3 regions of the Streptomyces sp. NPDC020898 genome follow, and region 1 is predicted to be linked to each of the others. Evidence: predicted binding sites of a transcription regulator. Region 1 holds the regulator's gene; each other region holds the start of a gene.
What was found. Region 1 encodes HrcA, which represses chaperone genes, less so after heat shock. Its sites were predicted from a motif close to TTNGCACTCNGNNNNNCNGAGTGCNAA; they were not measured.
Positions count from the first base shown of each region.

Region 1 (7,034 bases):
GGTTCACCGGCACGTTGTCGGCGCTGACGCGCCAGGCCCGGCCGCCGTCGAGCGGGGCGACCCAGACGTCGTCCTCGGCGGTGAAGGCGACCAAGTCGCCGTGCAGATGCGGAAACCGGAGATACGCAGGCGAAGAGGGCTGAGTCACCCGATCACCCTAAGCAGCGATCACGCCCCCGGACAGGGGTTTCGGCCCTTTCCTTACCCGCACCGGACCGCTACTTGCCCTCGACGGGCCGACAGTTCGGATCCTCCTGGCACCAGATGGTCCTCGTCACGGTGACGGTCACGGTGGGCCCTGGCCGCTCGTCGTCCGACGGCTGCCAGGTGACGGGCGGGGTGTACGTCGGCGAGTTGCTGGGTGCGTCGCAGTTGCCGAGGCCGCTGACTCGGAACCACTGCCTGCCGTCGACCTTCGCGGTGAGGTCCCCGCGTACGCACCTGCCGTCGACCGCGCGCGTCACCTTGCCGGTGACGGTGATGTCCCTGCCGTCCGTGGTCTCGCCCTGGCAGTCGACACTCGCGACGGCGTTCTCGCTCGCCGAGGGCGAACTGCCGTCCGCAGAAGCCGTGTTGCCGCCACCGCCCGCGTCACCGTTGCCGTTGCCGTTGCCGTTGTCGACCGAGGCCGTGCAGGTGAGCCACTGGACGTTGACGTCCCGCCGCTCCAACTCGTCCGTCACGGTCTGGTCCGTGGTGAGGGCCACGGTGGCCGAACCGAGCCCACCGGGATCGCACGCGACGGCACCGCTCACCGCGGCCACCACGAGTCCGGCCACCGCGACCGCCCTGCGGCGCCTGTGCGGCCGATGCCAAATCCGCCTCAATGCCCCCATGGAGGGCAGCCTGCCACTGTCCCGGCCGACACGGAAGGCTCTATACGGACGTTACGACCAGCGTCCGGTACGTCCGAGCAGCAGCGCCGTCGCGGCCGTACCGGCGGTGGAGGTACGCAGCACACTGGCCCCGAGCCGGTACGCCCTCGCCCCCGCCTCCTCGAACAGGGCCAACTCCTCGGGGGAGACGCCCCCTTCGGGCCCGACGACGAGCACGATCTCACCGGAGGACGGGAGTTCGGCGGTGGCGAGCGCCGCACTGCCGTAGTCACGGTCCTCGTGCAGTACGGCGGCGAAGTCGGCCTTGGCGAGAAGTGCGGCAACCTGCTTACTCGTCGCGGCGTCCGCGACCTCCGGGAACCGCACCCGGCGGGACTGCTTGCCGGCCTCCCGGGCGGTGGCCCGCCACTTGGCGAGCGCCTTCAGCCCACGGTCGCCCCGCCACTGCGTGATGCAACGGGAGGCGGCCCAGGGGACGATGGCGTCGACGCCGGTCTCGGTCATCGTCTCGACGGCCAACTCGCCCCGGTCGCCCTTGGGAAGAGCCTGGACGACGGTGATACGAGGAGACTCCGGGCGCTCCTCGGCCACCGGGCCGAGTCGCAGAACCAGCTGGTCCTTGCCCTCCGCACCGACGACCTCGCCCTCGGCCCAGCGCCCGGCCCCGTCGGTGAGCACGACACTCTCACCGGCCCGCAGCCGCTTCACGGAGACGGCATGGCGCCCTTCGGGACCGCCGAGGACGTACTGCCGGACGTCAGGAAGGTCCTCGACGACGAACACGGGCGCGGTCACGAGCTCGCGCCCGCGTCCAGCAGCGCGGCCCGCGCGCCGGCGATCTCGTCCACCAGCACCGCCACCAGCTCGCCCGCCGGGAGTTCACGGGCCATCCGGTGCCCCTGCCCGGCCCACAGCGCCATGCCCTGCGCGTCGCCGGACGCGGCGGCCTTCTTGCGCAGGGGCGAGGTGAGGTGGTGGACCTCGGGGTAGGCGGCGGGGGCGTACGGGCCGTGCTCGCGCAGGAAACGGTTCACCAGACCCCGGGCCGGCCGGCCGGAGAACGCGCGCGTCAGCTCCGTACGGACGAAGAGGGGGTTGGTCAGCGCCTGCTTGTGCACGGCGTGGGCGCCGGACTCGGGGGTGGCGAGGAAGGCGGTGCCGAGCTGTGCGGCGCTCGCGCCCGCGGCGAGGACGGCAGCGATCTGGCTGCCGCGCATGAGCCCGCCGGCGGCGACGAGGGGCAGGTCGACGGTCTCGCGGACCTGGGCGACGAGGGAGAGCAGCCCGACGGCCGCGCCGTCCGCCTCCGGGTTGTCGCGATGGGTGCCCTGATGACCGCCCGCCTCGACGCCCTGCACGATCACCGCGTCGGCGCCGGCCCGCTGTACGGCGAGGGCCTCGTCGGCGGTGGTCGCGGTGACCAGGGTGAAGGTGCCGGCGCGGCGGAGGGAGTCCAGTACGTCGGGGCTCGGCACCCCGAAGTGGAAGGAGACGACCGGGACCGGGTTGTCGAGGAGTACGGCGAGCTTGGCGTCGTAGCCGTCGTCGCGTCCGCTGTCCGGGTCGCCCAGCTCGGTGTCGTACCAGGAGGCCTCGCCGGCCAGCTGGTGGGCGTAGACCTCGACGGCGGCGGGGTCGGCGTACTCGGGCTGCGGCATGAAGAGGTTCACACCGAAGGGGCGACCGGTCAGCCCCCGCAGCTGCTTGATCTCCTGGTACATCCCGTCCGCGGTCTTGTACCCGGCGGCGAGGAACCCGAGCCCGCCCGCTTCGGCGACGGCCCCGACGAGCTGCGGGACGGAAACGCCGCCCGCCATGGGGGCCTGCACGATCGGGTGAGGGAAGAGATCGGTCAGCGCGGAGGACATGACGGCATGTTGTCACGTCCCCTGCACAAGTCCGAATCAGGCCTCCGGCAGGGCATTCCAGCCCGTCCGGCGTTTGAGGACGAGCGCGTTCAGCGCGAAAGGGGGTCTGGGGCGCAGCCCCAGGGATGGGACGGGTAGGGGCGGCGGGGGCGAAACAAAACCCCCGCCGCCCACCACTCTCAGCGCCCGTTGAACGCGTCCTTGAGCCGCGAGAACAACCCCTGCTGCCCAGGCTGGAACTGCCCCGTGGGCCGCTCCTCGCCCCGCAGCTTCGCCAGCTCCCGCAGCACCCGCTCCTGCTCAGGATCGAGCTTCGAAGGCGTCATGACCTCGACATGCACAATGAGGTCACCGCGTCCGCCGCCCCGAAGGTGCGTGACGCCCCGCCCGTGCAGCGGAATCGACTGCCCGGACTGCGTGCCCGGACGGATGTCGACCTCCTCCAGCCCGTCGAGCGTCTCCAGCGGCACCTTCGTGCCCAGCGACGCCGCCGTCATCGGAAGAGTCACCGTGCAGTGCAGATCGTCGCCGCGCCGCTGGAACTGCGAGTGCGGCAGCTCATGGATCTCGACGTACAGGTCACCGGCGGGACCACCACCGGGCCCCACCTCACCCTCGCCGGCGAGCTGGATCCTCGTACCGTTGTCGACACCCGCGGGGATCTTCACGGTCAGCGTCCGGCGCGACCGCACCCGTCCGTCGCCCGCGCACTCGGGGCACGGCGTCGGAACGACGGTCCCGAACCCCTGGCACTGCGGGCAGGGCCGCGAGGTCATGACCTGTCCGAGGAAGGACCGCGTGACCTGGGAGACCTCACCGCGCCCGCGACACATGTCGCAGGTCTGGGCGGAGGTCCCGGGCGCCGCGCCCTCACCGCTACAGGTGGTGCACACCACGGCCGTGTCGACCTGGATGTCCTTGGTGGTCCCGAAGGCGGCCTCGTCGAGCTCGATGTCGAGCCGGATCATCGCGTCCTGACCGCGCCGCGTACGCGACCTCGGCCCACGCTGGGACGCCGTTCCGAAGAACGCGTCCATGATGTCCGAGAAGTTCCCGAAGCCGCCGGCGCCGAAGCCACCCGCGCCGCCGCCCGCCTGCGAGAGGGGGTCGCCGCCGAGGTCGTAGACCTGCTTCTTCTGCGGGTCCGACAACACCTCGTACGCGGCGTTGATCTCCTTGAACCGCTCCTGCGTCTTCGGATCGGGGTTGACGTCCGGGTGCAGCTCGCGGGCGAGCCTCCTGAACGCCTTCTTGATCTCGTCCTGGGACGCGTCGCGGCGCACGCCGAGTACGGCGTAGTAGTCCGTGGCCACTTAAGACTCCGCCAGGATCTGTCCGACGTACCGTGCCACTGCGCGTACCGCTCCCATCGTTCCCGGGTAATCCATGCGGGTCGGTCCGACCACGCCGAGCTTGGCGACTGCCTCGCCGCCCGAACCGTAGCCGACCGACACGACGGACGTTGAGTTGAGTCCCTCGTATTTGTTCTCGTGACCGATGCGCACGGTCATGCTCGAATCCCCGGCTTCACCAAGGAGTTTGAGGAGTACGACCTGTTCCTCAAGGGCTTCCAGAACAGGCCGGATAGTGAGGGGAAAGTCATGTCCGAAGCGGGTCAGATTGGCGGTTCCGCCGATCATCAGCCGCTCCTCGGCCTCCTCGACGAGCGTCTCCAGGAGAGTGGAGAGCACCGTCGCGACCGTGCCCCGGTCCTCCGCCTCGAAGGCGTCCGGGAGGTCCTGCACGAGCTGCGGCACGTCCGCGAAACGGCGGCCCGCGACCCGGCTGTTGAGCCGCGCGCGTAGATCCGCCAGAGACGTCTCCCCGAAGGGCGCCGGGCAGTCGATCATCCGCTGCTCCACGCGGCCGGTGTCCGTGATCAGTACGAGCATCACGCGCGCGGGAGCGAGCGAGAGCAGCTCCACGTGCCGCACGGTGGACCGGGTGAGCGACGGATACTGCACGACGGCGACCTGCCGCGTGAGCTGGGCGAGCAGGCGCACTGTCCGCCCCACGACATCGTCGAGATCGACGGCGCCGTCCAGGAAGTTCTGGATGGCGCGCCGCTCGGGCGCGGTCATCGGCTTGACGCCGGCGAGCTTGTCGACGAAGAGCCGGTAGCCCTTCTCGGTCGGGATGCGCCCGGCGCTGGTGTGGGGCTGGGCGATGAAGCCCTCGTCCTCCAGCGCCGCCATGTCGTTCCTGACGGTGGCCGGTGAGACCCCGAGGTTGTGCCGCTCGGTGAGCGCCTTGGACCCGACCGGCTCCTCGGTGCCCACGTAGTCCTGGACGATGGCGCGCAGCACTTCGAGCCTGCGTTCACTGAGCATCGCGCACACCTCCAGCTCTCGTCCCCTGGACGCCTGCCCCGGTCGTCATTGGCTCTTCATTGGCCTTCCCTGGCACTCTTCGTGTGCGAGTGCCAGAGTTCCCCGGGCCAGTGTACGGCTGTCGGGTACACCCCGGGCAAGGGCAGCCCGCACCGACCTGCTGACGTGTACCGACGTGTCCGGCGATGTCGTGTCCTCGGCAACCCACTCCTGCCCGTCACTTCCGGCCTCTCCGGCTGATCGGTCCTGGTGAAGTCGGGTACGCGACCGCGCCCGAAGGGGCGCGGGGCTGTATCGATCTGCGGCTCCGCCGAGGGGCGCGACCAGCCCCCACCGACCCGCGGCGTACGAACCGCATATCCCGCGGAGCGCTTAGCGTCGCCGCATGAAGGTGACTTGGGAAGAGCCCGGGTGGGACGACCTGGGGTGGGAGCGGCTGTCGGCCGGTGTGGGCCGTCGCCGGCTGCCGGTCTGGGACTGCACGGTGGGGCTGGTGACCGGCGCGGGCGGCGCGCTGCTGATCGACGCGGGATCGAGCCTCGCGGAGGGTGCGGGACTTCGCCTGGAGGCCCAGGCACTCGCCGGCCGCCGTGTGGACTTTCTCGCACTCACGCACCCCCATTTCGACCATGTTTTCGGGGCGGCGGCGTTCGCGGGTGCGCATGTCCTCGCGGCGGCGGGCACGCCCGGCAATTCCGGGGAATTCGAGGCAGTGGGGCGCGAGGCGTTGTGCGCGGACGCGGTACGCAACGGTCTGGACGTCCGTGCGTCGGAGGAGGCGGCGGACACCCTGGTCGTCCCGCACGAGAACGTCCGGGAAACCCACACCCTCGACCTCTCCCTCTCCCCCGCTGGTGGCCGGGAAGTGAGCCTGGTGAACGTCGGCCCCGGCCACACCCGCCGCGACCTCGCGGTCGTGGTGCCCGGCGACCCGGTCGTCGTCTTCTGCGGCGACCTGGTCGAGGAGTCGGGCGAACCCCAGGCGGGCCCCGACGCCGTACCGTCGCACTGGCCCGCGGCCCTCGACCGTCTCCTGGCCCTGGGCGGCGAGGACGCGCTGTACGTACCCGGTCACGGAGCGGTGGTGGACGCGGCCTTCGTACGGGCCCAACGGGACGCCCTGGCAAGCCGTTTCGGCGTGTCGCGGCGACCGGTGGACTGACGGCCGGACGGCTTCTCCTATCGTCATCCGAATGCGCCAGTACTCTCCGGACTTCACCCCGCCGTGGAAGAAACCCAAGCCGGTACCGCAGGTCCCGGCGGACCCCGGCCTGGTGGTCGAGGAGCCGGGTACGGGCTTCTGCGGCGCGGTGATCCGCTGCGAGGCGGGCACGGTCACCCTGGAGGACCGCTTCGGCAAGCACCGTGTGTTCCCGCTGGAGCCGCGGGGCTTCCTGCTGGAGGGCAAGGTGGTGACCCTGGTCCCCTCCTCGGCGGCTTCGGTACGTCCGTCCCGTACCGCTTCCGGTTCGGTGGCCGTCCCCGGCGCACGCGCGCGCGTGGCTCGCGCGGGCCGTATCTACGTGGAGGGCCGGCACGACGCGGAACTGGTCGAGAAGGTGTGGGGCGACGACCTGCGGGTCGAGGGCGTGGTCGTCGAATACCTGGGGGGCATCGACGACCTCCCCGCGATCGTGACGGAGTTCGCCCCGGGCCCCGACGCCCGCCTGGGCATCCTCGTGGACCACCTCGTGCCGGGTACGAAGGAGTTCCGGATCGCACAGTCGGTGACCAGCGAACACGCGCTGGTCGTCGGCCATCCGTACATCGACGTCTGGGAGGCGGTGAAGCCGGCGTCACTGGGCATCCCGGCATGGCCCCGGATCCCCCACGGCCAGGACTGGAAGACGGGGGTGTGCCGAGAACTGGGGTGGCCGGAAAACACGGGCGCGGTCTGGCAGGCGATCCTGGCACGGGTGCGCTCGTACAGGGACCTGGAGCCGGAGCTCCTGGGCCGCGTGGAGGAACTGATCGACTTCGTGACAGCCCCGGAGTGAACA
Region 1 covers NZ_JBIRRV010000001.1:1,089,433-1,096,466, forward strand. Annotated here, with positions in the region: gene ACH4TV_RS04815 (S41 family peptidase) at 1-148, opposite strand, end outside; gene ACH4TV_RS04820 (hypothetical protein) at 219-836, opposite strand; gene ACH4TV_RS04825 (16S rRNA (uracil(1498)-N(3))-methyltransferase) at 888-1,631, opposite strand; gene ACH4TV_RS04830 (nitronate monooxygenase) at 1,628-2,704, opposite strand; gene dnaJ (molecular chaperone DnaJ) at 2,884-4,017, opposite strand; gene hrcA (heat-inducible transcriptional repressor HrcA) at 4,018-5,034, opposite strand; gene ACH4TV_RS04845 (MBL fold metallo-hydrolase) at 5,420-6,196, shown strand; gene ACH4TV_RS04850 (DUF3097 domain-containing protein) at 6,228-7,031, shown strand.

Region 2 (7,034 bases), on a different contig from region 1:
GGCTGTCACGTGGGGACTCCTGGGAGGGGTGGCAGGGTGAGCGGAGGTGAGCGGAGGAGCAGTTGTGTGCATGTGCATCAACTGTCCCCGGCCGTCCGCGCATTCCGGCGCCTACGCACAGGGCGCTGTGATCCCGGCCACTTACCGGGGTCGGCGTCCGCGTCCCGCAAACGCCCGAGGGCGGCACCCCTCTGGAAGAAGGGTGCCGCCCTCGAACTGATACGCGTGGTACGGCGATGAACTGCCGATCCCTGGAAGGGGATCAGAAGTCCATGTCACCGCCCGGCATGCCGCCACCGGCGCCGGCGCCGGCGCCCGCCTTCTCCGGCTTGTCGGCGATGACTGCCTCGGTGGTGAGGAAGAGCGCAGCGATCGACGCGGCGTTCTGCAGCGCGGAACGCGTCACCTTCGCCGGGTCGATGATGCCCTCGGCGATCATGTCGACGTACTCACCGGTCGCGGCGTTGAGGCCGTGGCCGACGGGAAGGTTGCGGACCTTCTCGACGATGACGCCGCCCTCGAGACCACCGTTGACGGCGATCTGCTTGAGCGGGGCTTCCAGGGCGAGACGCACGATGTTGGCGCCCGTCGCCTCGTCACCCGTCAGCTCGAGCTTCTCGAAGACCGAGGAGGCCTGGAGCAGGGCCACGCCACCACCGGCGACGATGCCCTCCTCGACGGCCGCCTTCGCGTTGCGAACGGCGTCCTCGATGCGGTGCTTGCGCTCCTTGAGCTCGACCTCCGTGGCGGCACCGGCCTTGATGACGGCCACGCCGCCGGCCAGCTTCGCCAGGCGCTCCTGGAGCTTCTCGCGGTCGTAGTCCGAGTCGCTGTTCTCGATCTCGGCACGAATCTGCTTCACGCGACCCGCGACCTGGTCGGCGGTGCCGCCACCGTCGACGATCGTGGTCTCGTCCTTGGTGATGACGACCTTGCGCGCACGGCCCAGGAGGTCCAGGGAGGTGTTCTCGAGCTTGAGACCGACCTCCTCGGAGATGACCTCGCCACCCGTGAGGATCGCGATGTCGTTCAGCATCGCCTTGCGGCGGTCACCGAAGCCCGGGGCCTTGACCGCGACGGACTTGAAGGTCCCGCGGATCTTGTTGACGACCAGGGTCGAGAGGGCCTCGCCCTCCACGTCCTCGGCGATGATCAGCAGCGGCTTGCCCGACTGCATGACCTTCTCCAGGAGCGGGAGCAGGTCCTTGACCGAGGAGATCTTGGAGTTGGCGATGAGGATGTAGGGGTCCTCGAGCGACGACTCCATGCGCTCCATGTCGGTCGCGAAGTACGCCGAGATGTAGCCCTTGTCGAAGCGCATACCCTCGGTGAGTTCCAGCTCCAGACCGAAGGTCTGGGACTCCTCGACGGTGATGACGCCTTCCTTGCCGACCTTGTCCATCGCCTCGGCGATGAGCTCGCCGATCTGGGTGTCGGCGGCGGAGATGGAGGCCGTCGAAGCGATCTGCTCCTTGGTCTCGACCTCCTTGGCCTGGTCGAGCAGCGCACCGGAGACGGCCTCGACGGCCTTCTCGATGCCGCGCTTCAGGGCCATCGGGTTCGCACCGGCGGCAACGTTGCGCAGTCCTTCGCGGACCAGCGCCTGGGCCAGGACAGTCGCGGTCGTCGTGCCGTCACCGGCGACGTCGTCCGTCTTCTTCGCGACTTCCTTGACCAGCTCGGCGCCGATCTTTTCGTACGGGTCCTCGAGCTCGATCTCCTTGGCGATGGATACACCATCGTTGGTGATCGTGGGGGCGCCCCACTTCTTCTCGAGGACGACGTTCCGGCCCTTGGGGCCGAGGGTGACCTTGACGGCGTCTGCGAGCTGGTTCATCCCGCGCTCGAGACCGCGCCGTGCCTCCTCGTTGAACGCGATGATCTTGGCCATGTGAAGTGGTCCTCCCGGACTGGGGTGGATTGCTCCGGACCGCGCTGGCGCCCGCGACGGACGGCCTGCCTGCCCTGGTGATTCCTTGCACCACCTGGCCTGCGGGCCTCACCCACCCGGTCCTTCGTTATCACTCTCACCTGCAGAGTGCTAACGCCAATGATTAGCACTCGCCCCTACCGAGTGCAAGCGGCTCTCGAAGATCCGCAGGTGAACAGGGGGGCGGGCAAGCGCACACAAGGCCACGCGAGAGGGCCGGAGGACGTACTGGACGTACTGAAGCCGAGGGACGTACCGACGGACATGCCGAAGGGCTCGTACCCCGTGAGGTCCCACGGAGTACGAGCCCTTCAAAGAAGAACGTCGCTGCGGTGCGCCGGCGCGTGCTTCAGCTGGTCGCCAGACGGACCATGTCCGCCTGCGGCCCCTTCTGGCCCTGCGAGATCTCGAAATCGACCCGCTGACCTTCCTCGAGGGTGCGGTAGCCGTCCATCTGAATCGCGCTGTAGTGGACGAAAACATCCGCACCACCGTCGACCGCGATGAAGCCGTACCCCTTCTCCGCGTTGAACCACTTGACGGTGCCCTGAGCCATGCCTAACTCCCCTATTACTGGCCCTTGCACAGATCCACACTTCGCGGATCCGGGTCAGACCTCACCCCCCCAACCGGTGGGAGTGTGCGCCGGAACGCGTCGACCGCGGCCGAATGTATCTGTCCAACTGCCCTCTGCAACAGGTCAATCGGACGAGAAATCCGGGCACGCCAGGTCGGGAATATGCGGAGAATTCACGCAACTTCAGGGCAAGCCGGGCCCCACAAAGGGAACAAAAAACGCAAAAGACCTGCACACTTTGGCTACTTCTCGTAGGGCGCTCGGCAAGAATTCATATGCGTGCGGCAAGCGAAGTGGTGCGGCTTCCCCAACTGTACCGCGCTCAACCATAGAGAATTGCCCCCTCCGCTTCTCTCACGGAGGGGGCAATTCGATGAACTCTCGGTAATCACTGTTACCGACGGTTACTACTCGCCGGTATCAGTCGCCTGTCAGCCACCCGCGACCGCGGGAATGATCGACACACCCGCACCGTCCGGCGTCGCCGTCTCCAGCCCCTGCTCGAAGCGGACGTCGTCGTCATTGACGTACACGTTGACGAACCGGCGCAGCTTGCCCTGATCGTCGAGCACCCGGGCCGCGATGCCCGTGTGGTTCTTCTCCAGATCAGCGATGACCTCGGCCAGGGTCCCACCCTCGGCAGCCACCTCGGCCTTACCGCCGGTGTAGGTACGCAGGATGGTGGGGATGCGGACGGAAACGCTCATAACTTTCGACCTCCGGTCAGGTGACGCGCCCGATAGGGGCGCGGGGCTGTGCTGGATTTGCGGCTACCGCCACGTGGGCGCGACCAGCCCCCACGGCCCCGCAGACAATCAACGGGGTTATACGAGCCCGGCTTCCCGGAACGACTCAAGGCTGGGCCGAATCGTCGCGGTCAGCCCGACGTCAGCCACCGCATCCAACGTCTTGAGACCATCCCCGGTGTTCAGCACCACCGTCGTGAGCGTCGGATCGAGCAGCCCGTTCTCGATCAGCTTCTTCGTCACCCCCACGGTCACCCCACCGGCGGTCTCCGCGAAGATCCCTTCCGTGCGCGCGAGCAGCCGAATCGCATCGACGATCTGCCCGTCGTTCACGTCCTCCACCGCCCCGCCCGTCCGCCGCGCGATATCCAGCACGTACGGCCCGTCCGCCGGGTTGCCGATCGCCAGCGACTTGGCGATGGTGTCGGGCTTCTGGGGCCGTACGACGTCGTGTCCGGCCTTGTAGGCCACGGACACCGGCGAGCAGCCCTCGGCCTGCGCACCGAAGATCTTGTACGGCTTGTCCTCGACGAGCCCGAGCTCGATGAGCTCCTTCAGCCCCTTGTCGATCTTCGTGAGCTGCGACCCGGAGGCGATGGGCACGACGAGCTGGTCCGGCAGCTGCCAGCCGAGCTGCTCGCAGATCTCGTACGCCAGGGTCTTGCTGCCCTCCGCGTAGTACGGACGCAGGTTGACGTTGACGAAGCCCCAGCCCTCGCCGGCCGGGTCGCCGATCAGCTCGGAGCAGAAGCGGTTCACGTCGTCGTAGTTGCCCTCGATGCCGACGAGCTCGCCGCCGTACACCGCGGCCATGACGACCTTGCCCTGCTCCAGGTCGTGCGGGATGAACACGCAGGACCGGAAACCGGCCCGGGCGGCGGCGGCGCCGACCGCGCCGGCCAGGTTGCCCGTGGAGGAGCAGGAGAGGGTGGTGAAGCCGAAGGCGCGGGCGGCCTCGATGGCCTGGGCGACGACCCGGTCCTTGAAGGAGTGGGTCGGGTTGCCGGAGTCGTCCTTCACGAACAGCTTGCCGGCGTCGACACCCAGCTCGCGGGCGAGGTTGTCGGCCTGGACGAGCTTGGTCCAGCCGGGGTTGATGTTCGGCTTCTCGGCGACGTTCGCGGGCACCGGGAGGAGGGGCGCGTAGCGCCAGATGTTCGCGGGGCCCGCTTCGATGCGCTTGCGGAGTTCCTCGGTGTCGGCCGCCGACTGGATACCGAAGTCGTAGGCGATCTCCAGCGGGCCGAAACACTCCTCGCAGGCGAACACCGGACCGAGGGGGACGCGGTGGCCGCATTCGCGGCAGGAGAGTGCGACGGCGGGACCGAGGTCTACAGAGGTGACGGAGTCGGCGGCACCGGCAGTGGGAGCAGCGGTGCTCTGAGCAGTTTGCGCAGCCATGGAGGCGAGGCCCTTCCTCATCTTCCTCACGACGCATTTCGCCGTGAGACGGATTTGGCACCTTCCCGAGCCGGGAGCCTCGCCACATGAACATGCGACAAGACCGGCTGGAGGGTTGCCGGGGCTTCAACGGGCCGTATCCCTCTGCCCCTCTGGATGAGCGGTATGAAGTTGTGAGGTGGTGAACGCCGGTGACCTCGGACATGCGATGGTCACCCACGTTGTTCAAGACTGTAACCGAAGGCTTGGATGGTGGTGGGAGCCGTCCGAACCGCGAGATAGAAGATCGCGCTTCCCCCCATGCAACGTAAGGGAGAGCCGCACGTGCTGGAAGACGCCGAGCGCTGGCTGAACACACGCTCCTGGTCCGTTGGCGACCGCCCGCTCAAGAAGCTGATCGCCGCGAAGCGTTCCTCGAACGCCACGGTGAGTGTCGTCCTGCCCGCGCTGAACGAGGAGGAGACGGTCGGCGAGATCGTCGCCGTCATCCGCCGCGACCTGATGCTGAAGGTTCCGCTGGTCGACGAGATCGTCGTCATCGACTCGGGATCGACCGACCGCACCTCCGAGGTGGCCGCCGCGGCGGGTGCCCGGGTCGTCCACCGCGACGACATCCTGCCGCGCATCCCGGCCGTGCCGGGCAAGGGCGAGGTGCTGTGGCGCTCGCTCCTCGTCACCAGCGGGGACATCGTCTGCTTCATCGACGCGGACCTGAAGGAGTTCTCGTCGGACTTCGTCTCCGGAATCGTGGGCCCGTTGCTCACGAACCCCGGCGTCGACCTCGTCAAGGCGATGTACGACCGTCCGCTCGGCCAGGCGGCGGGGCAGGGCGGCCGGGTCACCGAGATGATGGCCCGCCCCCTCCTCAACATGCACTGGCCGCAGCTGGCGGGCTTCGTCCAGCCGCTCGGCGGCGAGTACGCGGCCCGCCGCTCGCTCCTCGAACAGCTCCCGTTCCCCGTCGGCTACGGCGTGGAGCTGGGCATGCTGATCGACGCCCTGCACCTGGTGGGCCTCGACGCGCTGGCCCAGGTCGACGTGGGCGTGCGCAGGCACCGCCACCAGGACGGCCAGGCCCTGGGCCGGATGTCCGCCGCGATCTACCGCACCGCCCAGCTCCGGCTGGCCCGAGGCCATCTGATCCGCCCCGCGATCACCCAGTTCGAACGCGGAGAGGACGGTTTCGAGCCACGCACGTACTCGGTGGACACGGAGGAACGCCCGCCGATGGCGGAGATCGCGGAGTACGCGACGAGGAAGGCGGCGTAGGCCCGGGGCGCCGCCTGAGGCCTTGTATACGGCTGAGGCGTACGTGCGTACGTTTGAGTGTTTCCGGGCCGGGCTAAGTTGAGGCGTATGGCTTCGACGCAGGGTGCAAAAGGTGAGTTCCGGGTGCTGGTCGCGTCCAACCGCGGCCCGGTCACGTACGAGGTCCGTGAGGACGGCTCGCTGCACGCCAAGCGCGGCGGCGGCGGGCTGGTCTCCGGCCTGTCGGCGATCGGGCCGGACGCGGGTGCCCTGTGGATCTGCTCGGCCCTCGGTGAGGGCGACCGCGAGGCGGTGCGGCGCGGCGAGGGCGAGCCGGGCGTACGGATGCTCGCGATCCCGGCGAACGTGCACGAGGACGCGTACAACGGCATCGCCAACTCCGTCCTCTGGTTCGTGAACCACCTGCTGTACCAGACCCCGCTGGAGCCGGTCTTCGACGCGGAGTTCCGGCGCCAGTGGGCGTCGTACGAGGCCTACAACCGCGCGTTCGCCCAGGCACTGGCCGAGGAGGCGGCGCCGGGCGCGTCGGTGGTGGTCCAGGACTACCACCTGTGCCTGGTGCCGGGCATGCTGCGCGCCCTCCGCCCCGACCTGCGCATCGGCCACTTCTCGCACACGCCGTGGGCACCGCCGGACTACTTCCGGATGCTGCCGGACGACATCTCCGAGCAGCTCCTGCGCGGCATGCTCGGCGCGGACCGCCTCGGCTTCCTCACCCGCCGGTGGGCGGACGCGTTCACCGCCTGCTGTACGGACCTGGTCGGCGGCGTCGGCGACACGCGGATCGGGGTGCACGGGCTGGGCGCGGACGCGGACTTCCTGCGCCGGCGCGCGCACGAGCCGGACGTCGAGGAGCGGATGGCCGCGCTGCGGGCGGAGATCGGCGAGGGCCCCGAGGGTGGCCGGAAGACGATCGTGCGGGTGGACCGTACCGAGCTGTCGAAGAACATCGTGCGGGGCCTGCTGGCGTACCGCCAGCTGCTCGACGACCGCCCGGAGTGGCGGGAACGGGTCGTGCACGTGGCGTTCGCGTACCCGTCCCGCCAGGACCTCGCCGTCTACCGCGATTACATGGCCGAGGTGCAGCGGGTGGCCGACGACATCAACGCGG
Region 2 covers NZ_JBIRRV010000016.1:101,858-108,891, reverse strand. Annotated here, with positions in the region: gene ACH4TV_RS37365 (NADH:flavin oxidoreductase) at 1-9, opposite strand, end outside; gene groL (chaperonin GroEL) at 263-1,891, opposite strand; gene ACH4TV_RS37355 (cold-shock protein) at 2,280-2,486, opposite strand; gene ACH4TV_RS37350 (MoaD/ThiS family protein) at 2,939-3,214, opposite strand; gene thrC (threonine synthase) at 3,332-4,654, opposite strand; SAM riboswitch class I at 4,669-4,817, opposite strand; gene ACH4TV_RS37340 (glucosyl-3-phosphoglycerate synthase) at 4,979-5,923, shown strand; gene ACH4TV_RS37335 (trehalose-6-phosphate synthase) at 6,011-7,034, shown strand, end outside.
Region 2: groL (chaperonin GroEL) is a predicted target of HrcA. The motif match lies at 2,019-2,045, and genes of this name have one in related genera.

Region 3 (7,034 bases), on a different contig from region 1:
GTGGGAAGAAAGCCTCGATGACCGGCTCGACCATCCACCGGTTCGACACGGACGGGAAGATCGTCGAGGGGTGGTGGCAGTACGACCGGCTGGGGCTGATGGACCAGTTGGGGGCGCTGGAGGGCCTGGAGCAGTAGCTGGATCTGAAGGACTTGGAGCAGTAGGGCGTACGGGGATCATCTGACCGCCCGCGAAGGGAGAAACCCCCCGTTCCAGCCAGGAACGGGGGGTTTCTTCGTGCGGCAGGGCTTTTGCCGGTGCCCTGACTAGTGGGAGTGGCCGTGGCCCCCGGCCGCGGCCGGCTCTTCCTCTTCCTTCTTCTCGACGACCAGGGTCTCGGTCGTGAGGAGGAGGGAGGCGATCGAGGCCGCGTTCTCCAGGGCGGAGCGGGTGACCTTGACCGGGTCGATGACGCCCTGCTTGACCAGGTCGCCGTACTCGCCGGTGGCGGCGTTGAAGCCCTGGCCCTTGTCGAGCTCGGCGACCTTGGAGGTGATGACGTAACCCTCCAGGCCGGCGTTCTCGGCGATCCAGCGCAGCGGCTCGACGGCGGCCTTGCGGACGACCGCGACACCCGTCGCCTCGTCGCCGGTCTTGCCGAGGTTGCCCTCAAGGATCTTCACGGCGTGGACGAGCGCGGAGCCACCGCCGGAGACGATGCCCTCCTCGACCGCGGCACGGGTCGCCGAGATGGCGTCCTCGAGGCGGTGCTTCTTCTCCTTCAGCTCCACCTCGGTGGCGGCGCCGACCTTGATCACACACACGCCGCCGGCCAGCTTCGCGAGGCGCTCCTGGAGCTTCTCGCGGTCCCAGTCGGAGTCCGTGTTCTCGATCTCGGCCTTGATCTGGTTGACGCGGCCCGTCACGGCGCCACTGTCGCCGCCGCCGTCGACGATGACCGTGTCGTCCTTCGAGATGGTGACGCGGCGGGCGGTGCCCAGCACGTCGAGGCCGACCTGGTCGAGCTTGAGGCCGACCTCCTCGGCGATGACCTCGGCGCCGGTGAGCGCGGCCATGTCGCCGAGCATCGCCTTGCGGCGGTCACCGAAACCGGGGGCCTTCACCGCGACCGCGTTGAAGGTGCCGCGGATCTTGTTCACGACCAGGGTCGACAGGGCTTCGCCCTCGACGTCCTCGGCGATGATCAGCAGCGGCTTGGAGGAGTTGGTCTGGATGACCTTCTCCAGCAGGGGCAGCAGGTCCTGGATCGAGGAGATCTTGCCCTGGTGGATCAGGATGTACGGGTCGTCGAGGACGGCCTCCATACGCTCCTGGTCGGACACCATGTACGGGGACAGGTAGCCCTTGTCGAAGGCCATGCCCTCGGTGAAGTCCAGCTCCAGACCGAAGGTGTTGGACTCCTCGACGGTGATGACACCGTCCTTGCCGACCTTGTCCATCGCCTCGGCGATGAGCTCGCCGACCTGCGTGTCCTGCGCGGAGAGCGCGGCCACGGCGGCGATGTCGGACTTCTCCTCGATGGGGCGGGCGGTCGCGAGGAGTTCCTCGGACACAGCCTTGACCGCCGCGTCGATGCCCTTCTTCAGGGCGGCCGGGGAGGCGCCGGCGGCGACGTTCTTCAGGCCCTCGCGGACGAGCGCCTGGGCCAGCACGGTGGCGGTGGTCGTACCGTCACCCGCGATGTCGTTGGTCTTGGTCGCCACCTCCTTCACCAGCTGGGCGCCGAGGTTCTCGTACGGGTCGTCGAGCTCGACCTCGCGGGCGATGGTGACGCCGTCGTTGGTGATGGTGGGAGCGCCGAACTTCTTGTCGATGACGACGTTGCGGCCCTTGGGGCCGATCGTCACCTTGACCGTGTCGGCAAGCTTGTTGACGCCGCGCTCAAGGGCGCGACGGGCGTCCTCGTCGAACTTAAGGATCTTCGCCATGGGAGCGATTCAGCCCTCTCGGAAACTTGGGAGAACGAACTGCGCCCCCGGCACCCGGCTGTTGAAGGTCGCGGGGGCCAGGGGCGCAGTTCACTGCAATGCTGGTAATGCCGGGCAATGACCGGTACTACCGGGTTATTACCGGGTGAATTACTTCTCGACGATCGCGAGTACGTCGCGAGCCGAGAGGACGAGGTACTCCTCGCCGTTGTACTTCACTTCGGTGCCGCCGTACTTGCTGTACAGCACGATGTCGCCGGTCTTCACGTCGAGCGGAAGACGCTCGCCGTTCTCGAAGCGGCCCGGGCCCACAGCAAGGACGACGCCCTCCTGGGGCTTCTCCTTCGCGGTGTCCGGGATGACCAGGCCAGAGGCCGTGGTCTGCTCTGCGTCGAGCGGCTGGACCACAATGCGGTCCTCGAGCGGCTTGATGGCAACCTTGGAGCTGGTGGTCGTCACGATCCGACCTCCCCCTTCGGAGATCTCACGGGGTTAACTGTCTGAGGTGGCGACCAGGTGGATCCGTCGTCGCGGGTGCCGGACCTGCCCGTCGCTATTGGCACTCTCCAGGGGGGAGTGCCAGACCTGAGACTATGACTGCGATTAGCACTCGGTCAAGCGGAGTGCCAATGCCGCCGGCGGTTCGGCAGGGGTTTCTGGTGATCGTGGGGCCTGATGAGTGAGCGTTCGTCGGTGTGAGCGCCGGTTCCTGGGGGCTCTGCCCCCAGACCCCCGGTCGCGCTGGACGCGCTCGTCCTCAAACGCCGGACGGGCTGGGATCGCCGGCCCGGCGCTGAAACTGGCTGGAACTGAAGGGGCCCTGCCCACCTGGCAGAGCAGGGGTCAGAGGTAGTCCTCCAGGTGGGCCACCCTCAGGCCTCTCTCCTGGATCTGCCTCAGCAGGCTCACCGTCCGGTCGACCAGGGGGAGGCCGACGGAGATGATGTCGCCCGCCCGGAGTTGGTCCTCCCCCGCTCCCTCGGTCCAGAGGACCACCGCCGACGCGCCGCAGTCCGCGGCGGCCCTCAGGGTGGTCCGGTCGTAGGTGCCATAGGGCGGGCGGAAGAGGCGGGGGCGGATGCCGAAGCGTTCTCTGAGTTTGTCCTGTTGGCCGCAGATCTCGGCGCGCTGGCCGGCGTACGGCAGGCCGCGCAGGGACTGGTGGTCCAGGGTGTGGTTCTGGATGTTCGCGCCGACCTCGCGCAGGCGGGCGAAATGGGCGTAGCCCGGGCCCACGACGCTGTCCGTGAGGAACATGCTGACCGGGAGGCGCAGTTCGCGGACCAGGTCGACGAACCGGGGGTCGCGTTCGGCGCCGTCGTCGTAGGTGAGGAAGACGACCTTGTCGTGGGTCCGGACACGGTCGACGACCGGGGGGAGGCCGGGGTCCGCCGGGTGGGCCCGGGGGTTCGGGGATGCGGGTGGGGCCGGGGGCAGAGGGGCGGGCAGGCCCCAGCGGAGGTGGGCCTGTCTGTCGCCGGGCGGGGAGTGCGTACGGGGCTTCTGGGCCGTGTGCGCCGCCTGCTCGCCGGGACGACCGGTTTCGGTGGGGTCCGCGGACCGGGCGCAGCCGGTGGCTGTCATGGCGAGGAGGGCGGCGGTGAGTGCGGCGGCGGACAGGGGGCGCGCGGTCACCGGCCTCACAGGTAGTCCTCCAGGCGGGCCACCGCATACCCCTTGGCCGTGACGAGTTTCATGAAGCGGCGGACCATGTCGGGCATGGTGCCCTTCCCGTCGCCCTTGCCCCGGAAGTGGCTGAGGACGATGTCGCCGGGGTGGAGGTCCCGGTCCCACTCGCGGTAGTCCCAGTGGTCGGCGAAGACCTCCTCGTTCCACAGGGGTACGTGCGTCACACCGCACGACTTCGCGGCGCGCAGGCTGTCCTCGTCGTAGTTTCCGTAGGGCGGGCGGAAGAGGGTGGGGCGGCTGCCGTAGCGCTTCTTGATCACGTCCTGCATGCCGCAGATCTCGGCCTTCTGCCGGTCGTAGGAGAGGGCCGGCAGGTAGCGGTGGCGGAGGGTGTGGTTGTTGAGTACGACGCCCAGGTCGCGCATCTTCCTGAAGTAGCCGTAGTCCTCCTTGACCAGGTAGTCGCTGAGGAAGGCGGTGTACGGGATCTTCAGTTCGCTCATCATCCGCAGGAACGCGGGGTCCTTCTCGGCGCCGTCGTCGATCGTGAGGAAGACGATTTTGTGGCGGGTGGGGATCGTGGTGAAGACGAGGGGCAGGCCGCGTTTCTCGTGGTCGTCGACCTCGAAGCCCTTGCGGGTGGTGAGGTGGGGTTTGCGGGCGGGGGGCGGGGGTGCGGTCAGGGGGACCTGGGCCAGGCCCCAGCGCTTGGCCGCGGCTGCGCGGGCCGCGTGCGTCCGGGCCAGCTTTCGGGCGTACGCGGCCAGGGCGCGGGCCGGGGGCTCGTGGAGGCGGAGCGGCTGGCCGGCGGCGGGGCGTACCGGTTTCGGGGCGTTCTCGGCGGCACAGCCGACCATGAGGGCCAGTACGGCTGTCCCCGCGCACAGTCCGCGCGAGGTCCACTTTTTGTCATTTTGTCCTACTGTCCGCATGGTGCCGGATCTTCCCAGGCCTGCGATACGAGGAAGACCCGACACCGGCACCGGAAGCCCGCCGTCCACCGTCTGGCGGACAATGACCCGGTGAACGAGCCCGCCGCTTCCCTCGCCGCCTTCGCCGCCCTGCTCACCCCTCAGGGCCGCGCCCTCCTCGACGAGGTGCGCGGCACCGAGCCGGCCCGTGAACTGGCCGTCGCCACCCGGCTGCGCCGCGAGTACCCCGTCGAACTGGTCTCGGCGGCGCTCGGACAGGCGCGGCTGCGGCAGCGGGCGGCGGTGAAGTTCGGTGCGGGGGACGCCGAGCGGATGTTCTTCACGCCGAACGGGGTCGAGCAGTCGACCCGGGCGAGTGTGGCGACGTACCGGGCGGGGCGGTTCAAGGAGTTGGGTGTGACCTCCGTCGCCGACCTGTGCTGCGGGATCGGGGGCGATGCGGTCGCGCTCGCCCGGGCCGGCATCCGCGTCCTCGCCGTGGACCGGGATCCGCTCACCGTGGCCGTCGCGCGTGCGAACGTCGAGGCGCTGGGGATCGGGGAGATGGTGGAGGTGCGGGAGGCGGATGTCACGGACGTCGACACGTCCTCGTACGACGCCGTGTTCGTCGATCCGGCGCGGCGGGGAGGGCGGGGGCGGATCTTCGATCCCGAGGCGTACTCACCGCCGTTGTCCTGGGCCGTGGGGGCGGCGGAGAAGGCTCCGCTGGCCGCGTTGAAGATCGCTCCCGGTGTGCCGCACGAGGCGATTCCCTCTGCGGCCGGGGCCGAGTGGATCTCCGACGGTGGTGATGTGAAGGAGGCCGTGCTGTGGTTCGGGGCCGAGCCCGGGCCCGGGGTGGTGCGGGCAACTCTGCTTCCTGGGCCGCGTGTTCTGGTCGGGCGGGGGTTGCCCGATCCTCAAGTGCGTCCGGTGGGACGGTACTTGTACGAGCCCGACGGTGCCGTCATCCGGGCGCATCTGGTGGCGGAGGTGGCCGAGGAGGTCGGCGGGGGGCTCATCGACGAGACGATCGCCTTTGTGACGGCGGATGAGCTGCGGGCTACCTCGTTTGCCTCCGCTTACGAGATCACCGATCAACTTCCCTTCGGTGTGAAGAAGTTGAAGGCTCTGCTGCGGGAGCGGGGGGTCGGGGTGCTGACCGTGAAGAAGCGGGGGTCGGCGGTCGAGCCGGAGGAGTTGCGGAAGATGGTGAAGCCTCGGGGGCCCCACTCGGCGACGGTGTTTCTGACTCGGGTGGCGGGGGCGCCGGCGATGCTTGTGGGGCATCCCGTTCGTTAGCGCTCCGCTGGGGGGCGGTTGTTTGGGTGCGGGTGGGTGGGGGCTTGTCGCGCAGTTCCCCGCGCCCCTGTCGGGGGCGCGTCCGTGCGGTGAGCTCCGCTGGTTGGGCGGTTTGGGGGCTGCGGGCCCGGTGGGGGGCCGTTCACGCAGTTCCCCGCGCCCCTGTCGGGGCGCGTCCGTGCGGGGCACGTGTCTTGTCCCCTAGCCGCACTCCTTCGCTCTGGCTTGCAGTAGGGACCGTTCTCGTTCGTTGTGGGTCAGTTGGGCGGCTCGTAGGAACTCCGCCTGTGCCTCCGTCTTGCGGCCCAGGCGTAGGAGGAGGTCGCCTCGGACGCTGGGGAGCAAGTGGTAGTCGCGTAGGGCCGGTTCGGTGGTCAGGGGGGCGATGATGCGGAGGGCTGCTGCCGGGCCCTCCGCCATCGAGACGGCCACCGCACGGTTCAACTCGACCACGGGGGACGGGGATCGGACGGCGAGGGCCGCGTACAGGGTGGCGATGCGGGGCCAGTCGGTGTCCTCGTAGGAGTGGGCGTGGGCGTGGCAGGCGGCGATGGTGGCCTGGAGGGCGTACGGGCCCGGTCCTGACGTGGTGGTCGTGGCGCCGGCTGCTTCGGCTCGGGCGAGGGCCGTGAAGCCGCGGGCGATCAGCATGCGGTTCCAGCGGGAGCGGTTCTGGTTCTTGAGGAGCACCGGCTCTCCCGACGGGCCCGTGCGGGCCGCCGAGCGGGACGCCTGGAGCTCCAACAGGGCGGTCAGCGCGTGCACTTCGGGTTCCTTGGGCATCAGGCCCGACAGCACGCGGGCCAGCCGCAGGGCGTCCTCGCAGAGGGCGGGGCGCAGCCAGTCGTCGCCTGCTGTGGCGGCGTACCCCTCGTTGAAGATCAGGTAGATGACCTCCAGGACCGAGCCGAGTCGGGCCTCGCGCTGCGGGCCGTACGGGACCTCGAAGGCGACGTTCTTCGTCGCGAGGGTCCGTTTGGCGCGGACGATGCGCTGGGCGACCGTCGCCTCGGGGACCAGGAAGGCGCGGGCGATCTCGGGGGTGGTGAGGCCGCCGAGGAGGCGGAGGGTGAGGGCGATGCGGGCCTCGGCGGAGAGGGCTGGGTGACAGGTGGTGAAGACGAGGCGGAGCAGGTCGTCGTCGATGTCGTCGGGGGCCGAGGGCTCGGGCGGCGGGACGGTCGTCTCCAGGGTCCGGCCGATCTGCGCCAGCTTGCGGGCGTAGGTCTCGCGGCGGCGGATCAGGTCGACGGCGCGGTGTCTGGCGGTGGTCATGAGCCAGGCGGCCGGGTTGTCGGGGACG
Region 3 covers NZ_JBIRRV010000008.1:219,584-226,617, reverse strand. Annotated here, with positions in the region: gene ACH4TV_RS25935 (ester cyclase) at 1-137, shown strand, start outside; gene groL (chaperonin GroEL) at 267-1,889, opposite strand; gene groES (co-chaperone GroES) at 2,040-2,348, opposite strand; gene ACH4TV_RS25920 (polysaccharide deacetylase family protein) at 2,733-3,524, opposite strand; gene ACH4TV_RS25915 (polysaccharide deacetylase family protein) at 3,530-4,450, opposite strand; gene ACH4TV_RS25910 (methyltransferase domain-containing protein) at 4,541-5,731, shown strand; gene ACH4TV_RS25905 (RNA polymerase sigma factor) at 5,933-7,034, opposite strand, start outside.
Region 3: groES (co-chaperone GroES) is a predicted target of HrcA. The motif match lies at 2,493-2,519, and genes of this name have one in related genera.